DNA from 2 places in the Bacillus sp. 5w2 genome. Region 1 is predicted to be linked to the other one. Evidence: a T-box and tRNA genes for the amino acid it is inferred to sense, from the RefSeq annotation. Region 1 holds a T-box; the other holds one or more tRNA genes.
What was found. A T-box is a leader RNA that pairs with one kind of tRNA and senses whether it is charged. The one in region 1 lies ahead of argS (arginine--tRNA ligase), so its partner is inferred to be a tRNA-Arg.
Positions count from the first base shown of each region.

Region 1 (3,419 bases):
TGCTACATCTAATACGTATTTTGAAATAATAGATGGCTCATTTTTGTTGAAGGCCGCTTCAATTACTTGTGGGAATTTATTAAGTAATTTTACAACGCTCCAGCTATAATCATCTTTCAATGCAAACGTACACGTTTCAAATTCTACACTTTCTTTTCTTAAAATAGAGCAAGCACGTGCATGTGTGTACTGTACATACGGCCCTGTTTCACCTTCAAATTTCAGCATGTTTTCTAATGAGAATTCAATATTATGCATACGCTCATTTTTTAAATCGTGGAAGATAACTGCCCCTACACCAACTTGCTTTGCTACATCTTCTTTTTGTTTTAAGTTTGGATTTTTCTCTTCAATATTTTGTTTTGCAAGTTCGATTGCTTCCTCAAGTACTTCTTCGAGTAAAATAACTTTTCCTTTACGGGTCGACATTTTCTTACCATCTTTTAAAATGAACCCAAACGGTACATGTTCCATGCCGTCAACCCAAGTGTAGCCAAGCTTTTTTAATACAGTGAAAAATTGATTGAAGTGTAAACTTTGTTCTGGGCCAACTACATATAACGCTTTATCAAACCCAAATGTATTTTGACGATATAACGCTGCCGTTAAGTCACGCGTTGCGTAAATCGTCGCACCATCTGATTTTCTAATTAAGCAAGGCGGCATTCCCTCTTCTTCTAAATTAACGACTAACGCGCCTTCTGACTCTTCAAGCAAATCATGTTCTTCTAAAATTTCAATAAAATCTTCCATTAAATTATTATAAAAAGCTTCTCCTTGAAAATTAGTAAATTCAACACCAAGAAGTTCATAAATACGAGAAAATTCTTTTAAGGATTCGTGACGGAACCAATTCCAAAGCTCAACTGCCTCTTCATCACCTTCTTCTAATTTCTTAAACCAAGCGCGCCCTTCTGATTCTAGTTCTTCGTCGTCTTTTACCTCTTCATGGAATTGAACATATAACTTAAATAATTCACGGATTGGATCCTCTTTAACTACTGCTTCATTTCCCCATTTTTTATAAGCAGTAATTAACTTTCCAAACTGTGTTCCCCAATCCCCAATATAATTAATTCCTACAACTTCATAGCCGCATTTTTCAGCGATATGTTTCAGTGAATTTCCAATCATTGTAGAACGTAAATGCCCCATTGAAAAAGGCTTCGCGATATTAGGAGAGGAATAATCGATAACTACAGTCTTTTCACATCCTAAGTGATTTTGACCGTACTCTTCTTTCTCCGCTAAAATCGTTTTTAATACTGCATCACTTACAGTTTCACGATTAAAAAATACATTTACGTAAGGACCAACAGCCTCTACTTTCGTAAAAAATGGATCACTTAATTTCTCCGCAACTTCCTTTGCGATAATAGCTGGTGATTTTTTATATTGCTTCGCAAGTGAAAAACATGGAAACGCTGCATCTCCGAATTCATCTTGTTTCGGTGTTTCAATTAAATCTAAAATTTGTTTTTGCGTTAATCCATTCGTGAAAATATTGAATAAACTTTCCGCAAACTGCGTTTTGTAATCCATATTACAACCTCCTTATTTTTTAAAACACAAAAAACTCGTCTCTAAAAAAGAGACGAGTTTTAACCCGTGGTACCACCCTTGTTGTTCATTACGAACCACTTTCCCGTTTATAACGAGGACAGGGGGCCTCGGCTTACTCTACTATTCATTCAAGAAGCATCTCCGAAGTGCGCTTCATCTTTTTCTTCCGCACTAGGCTCACACCATCCCTAGCTCGCTTTCCTTCTAAAAAAGACTACTCTCTTCATCACAGATAGTATATTTAATTAATTATTGCTTATTATACATCTTTTCAAACAATTAGCAAGGGTCAATTACACCAAAGTGAAACTTCGCACTTTTTCTTTTGTATACGTGAAAATTGTGTTTTTCAAATCTAGAACTACGGAAATGATCTTTCAAAACGACACGCTTTCTCGCCACACGCTTCGCTTCCGCAATTGTTTCGTCAGTAATATCATGATACAAAGCGAAGTGTTTTAATCCTTTTATTCCATCTGATTCTATAACAGTTTCTTCAAACATTGGATCAAGGTACACGACATCATAACTATTATCTTCACATTGTTTTAAAAATGAGTAATGCTCCGTTTGCTTTACATTGATTCGTTGCATTGCTTCATCAATTTCAGAAACGGATGAAGACCATGTTTTCAAACCATTTCCCATGATGTAAGCCATATATTCATTGCCTTCAAGTCCTGTTACTTTTCCACTTTCACCAACAATATAACTAGCTACAATACTATCTGATGCCATACCGAGCGTACAATCTAGCACTGTCATTCCGCTCTCTAATTTAGCAGCTTGTACAAATGGATCGTGTTCTCCTCGCATTAACCTTTTCACACGAAACATCGCTGAGTTTGGATGAAAGAAAAACGACTCTTCCGTTCCTTTTGGATAAATGGCTAATCGGTTTTTGCCTACGACAAGTACATCTTGTTCATACTGCTCATGCAGTTTTTGTACTGGAATTTCATTACGTTTAACGAAAGAACGATTTAATTCTGCTGCTACCTTATTTGCATAATCTGTCATTTCTTTGCTGGTTCTTCCTGCTGTTGTTACGATCATTGTTTCACCTCTATATAAAGAAAAGAGGGAGATATACTCTCCCCCTTCTTTAGCAATTCTTTTCGAAAGCTTGTTCTAAGTTCGTAATAATTTCGTCCATAGTTGCACCTTCAATTTCATGACGGTGAATGAAGTGAACAACTTCTTTTCCTTTTAATAATGCCATAGATGGTGAAGATGGAGGAATTTCTCCGAAGTATTCACGCATTTTTGCAGTCGCATCTTTATCTTGACCTGCGAATACAGTTACAAGATGATCAGGTTGTTTTTCAGCACGAACAACTGCTTGACCTGCTGAAGGACGTGCTAAACCAGCTGCACAACCACAAACCGAGTTTACAACTACTAAAGTTGTACCTGATGCGTTTTCCATAAATTCTGTTACAGCTTCTTCTGTAGTTAACTCTTCAAACCCAGAACGCACTAATTCTTGACGCATTGGGATTACCATTTGACGCATGTATTCTTCATAAGCATTTGACATCTTGTAATCTCTCCTTCAACTTTCATTCCAAATTCATCATATCACGCTCTATTAATAGGTGCAAAAGAAAGATAACGATGATTTCATTTTTTTGTAGGGATTTCACATACCCCTTCACGGCAATGTCCAACTGGAACAAGTTTTCTATTGTTAGCGATATAATCGTATACTTTACTTCCAAATCCAAGTACAATAGATAGCTTTATAAAAGGAACGGCAAACCAATAAGATGGAACGGTCTTTGCTAATACATGTATGCTATGAATTCCGTCATACCATTTATTATTTTTTAAAATATACAACCTTTGTTCCATCT
Region 1 is NZ_JBTIWT010000001.1:341,869-345,287, forward strand. It holds gene argS (arginine--tRNA ligase) at 1-1,542, opposite strand, end outside; T-box leader at 1,588-1,802, opposite strand; gene ACXY7N_RS01670 (class I SAM-dependent methyltransferase) at 1,843-2,619, opposite strand; gene ACXY7N_RS01675 (BrxA/BrxB family bacilliredoxin) at 2,669-3,103, opposite strand; gene ACXY7N_RS01680 (thiol-disulfide oxidoreductase DCC family protein) at 3,187-3,419, opposite strand, start outside.

Region 2 (3,419 bases), on a different contig from region 1:
TGAACGAGAATCGTTTTAATAAGTGCGATGACGAAAGCCGAAAATACACCAAACAAAATAACGGATCCAGCTAATTTAAACATGTTACCGCCAACACCAAGGACAAATCCTTCTGTACGGTGTTCGATACATGCGGCAATAACAGAGTTACCAAATCCAGTGACAGGTACAGCTGTGCCTGCCCCGGCAAACTGTCCAAGACGATCGTAGACGCCAAATCCCGTCAGTAGCATGGAGATAAAAATAAGAGTTGCAACGGTAGGGTTCCCGGCAGAGCGTTCAGTGAAATCAAAATAAGTAATATAAAAGGTGGAAATCAGTTGGCCTATTAGACAAATTAATCCTCCGACGAGAAAAGCTTTTATACAATTTTTAAAAACGGGGCGCTTCGGTTCGCGCTGTTGTTCGAATTTTTTATATTCTTGTTGTACAGGTGTTAAGTTTTTATCTTTACTAGACATTTGAATCCTTCCTTCTCTATTAGAAAGCTTAAATATTAGATCCCATTTCTGATTGAATGAGTTTCAATTGTTTTTTGATGCCATCTTTACTTACTTTCTTTTTCTTAATTTTGTTTTCAAGTTCTTCTATGAGCATAAAGATCTTTTTGTCTGTACTTACACGAATATTGAAAGTAGGGTTTTCATCACTTAGTTTCTTTTTTAATTTACTTCGTAAAGGTTTTAAACCAAACCTTTCGTGATGTTCAGGCTTGACGGCTATGTAAAGATCTAAATTTGTATTAACTGCGGTAGCTTCTATAATTCCCTCCATAGCAAGAGCTTTTTTCTTAGCGTCTTGCGATATAGATTGATTAAAGGATTCTGTACTCATTTTTGTTAATTTAGGGCCCTTGTCTTCTTCCGTTCGTTTAGCTTCTTCTTTCTTTACCTTTTTATCTAACGGGCTATTATCACATCCGGTAAGTGAACCGAATAGGAGCATAAATAACGCGGTTATGATTCCGAGTTTTCGCATTATAATCATTCCATTTCTATTGCAATATGTAATGTGATAGAAAAAGGATGACTGCATATCATCCTTTTTCTATTTCACAGCATGACGAATCCGTTATTGCTGCGAGTATTGTGGTTCTTCCTGTTGGACTTCTTCAACGCGTGGGTTTAAAGAATCGATAATCGTTTGTGTTTGCTCTGCAGCTGTTTGGAAAAGTTGCTTTGCTTGTTGGTTATCCGTATCAAGAGCGAATCCCTCTAAGCTAGCTTGTGCACTTTTTAATCCAGAAACAGTTTGCTTTAACTTTGTAATTACAGTCATTGAATGAAGCCCCCTTTGGAATATCAATTCAAAGATTATAATTTGTGAGTTGGGGTGAATTTATGATTGGAAAATTAAGGTGAAGAAATGTGTTTCTATACTTTAGGCTAAGGTGTATAAAGGATGAAAGGGGATATTTTTATTGATTTAGATGGATTTTATTGCTATTATTATGAGAAGAAAATGATGTGTTTTTTATAATCATGCGCCCATAGCTCAGTCGGATAGAGCGGTGGTTTCCGGTACCACGTCTGTCGGGGGTTCGAATCCCTCTGGGCGCGTCAAAAAGTCCTAACTTACGTTTTGTAGGTTAGGACTTTTTTTATTTCCCTCTTGTTATATCTAGTGATAAAATTTACTATTAGTACTTGGTTATAATAATGTTTTGCTTTATTATTTTCTTTCAATATTATTCAAATTTCGGTTGTAAGTTGTAAATCTCATTAATACATATAAATTAATAATATTTTGGAATGGGTGTCTGTGATAGCATTCTCCTTTTACCAAACTTATTGTACAATAGAAACAAGGGGGAGATTAGTTTGAAGGCAAGTCTTTTACAAGAACAAAGCTTACGTTTGGCAATGACACAAGAGTTAAGGCAAGCGATTACAATGCTCCAGTATAATGTACAAGAATTATCGGAGTTTTTGTATGAGCAATCGTTAGAGAATCCCCTTATTGAGTTAGGTGGTTTTGAGAGGGAGAAGAAAAAGAGCTCTAACAACAGTAAAAGTACCAGCAAACAAGTCGAGAATCAGATGGAAATCTACAGTGTGGATTCAACAACGATTCAGCAACATTTATTAAATCAAATACAGTATTATAAAATAGAAGAAGAAGAGCGAAAAGTAGCTTCTTTCATTATTATGAACATGGATGGAAATGGGTATTTACAAGAAACGAACGAAGAGTTAGCGGGTCTCCTTTCCGCACCACTTCATGTAGTCGAACGCTCTGTAGAGCTTGTCCAATCACTCGAGCCAGCAGGGGTAGGAGCGCGTAATATTCAGGAATGTCTAACTTTACAATTGAAGCGCTTACAAAGACGGAATGGATTAGCAGAAGAGGTTATAGAGGATCACTTCGCTTATTTCGTGAAGAAAGATTGGCGAAAGCTCGTTCAAGTGTTGAAGTGTAGTAATGAAGAATTGCAAACAGCGGTGAACTGTATTACATCATTACAGCCGAAACCAGGTCTTGCTTTTTCTTCGGATAAACCACTTTATATTGTGCCTGATATGGCAGTAAAAAAAGATGGCGATCGTCTCGTTTTACAGATGAATGAGAGAAATATGCCGAGAATTGAAATTCATTCTGAATATAGTGCGCTTCTTAATAATAGTGAAAGTGAAGTAGCATCTTACGTATCAGAAAAGTATCAGCATGTGCAGTGGATTATGCGCAGTTTGAAACAGAGAAAACAGACGCTCCTGCAAGTAATGACTATTATTATGGAAAAACAACGTGATTTCTTCTGGGAAGGTCCAGCGTATTTAAAACCGCTTGCTTTAAAAGAGGTGGCGGAAGAGTTAGGTGTGCATGAATCTACAATTAGTCGTGCAACGCGAAATAAATATGTGCAAACACCACACGGTTTATTTGAGATGAAATCGTTCTTTAGCAATGCCGTTTCAACGACTGAAGATGAAGCGATTTCTACAAAGCGTGTAAAACAATTTATTCAAAAGCTTGTTGAAGCGGAGAATAAGAAAAAGCCACTTTCAGATCAAAAGATTTCAAAATTATTAGAAGAAGAGCATGAAATTGTTATTTCTCGAAGAACGGTGGCGAAGTATAGAGAACAAATGCATATTCCAGCTTCGTCATTACGAAAAACGATCGGATAGGTGAAGGAGATGAAAGTTGTACTGTATACAAAAAAGGATTGTGGTCTTTGCGTGCAGGCAAAACAAGTTTTGCAGGAAGTACAATGTGAATATTCTTTTCAAATCGAGGAAATAGATATATATGAAGATAATGACCTTTTAGAAAAATATCACCTAATGATTCCGGTTGTAGAAATAGACGGAAAACAAGTAGAATATGGTAACATTCACAAAGGTGTCATAATAAACTATATAAAGAATGCAGTTAAGAGTTGAATAAGTTTCTATCTCCTGTTACAATAATACACGTAG
Region 2 is NZ_JBTIWT010000025.1:65,982-69,400, forward strand. It holds gene spoVAC (stage V sporulation protein AC) at 1-461, opposite strand, end outside; gene ACXY7N_RS27425 (YhcN/YlaJ family sporulation lipoprotein) at 490-978, opposite strand; gene ACXY7N_RS27430 (DUF1657 domain-containing protein) at 1,072-1,278, opposite strand; tRNA gene ACXY7N_RS27435 (tRNA-Arg) at 1,484-1,559, shown strand; gene rpoN (RNA polymerase factor sigma-54) at 1,821-3,128, shown strand; gene ACXY7N_RS27445 (glutaredoxin family protein) at 3,138-3,383, shown strand.
Region 2: it has a tRNA-Arg gene. The T-box ahead of argS (arginine--tRNA ligase) is inferred to sense a tRNA for this amino acid. The anticodon was not compared.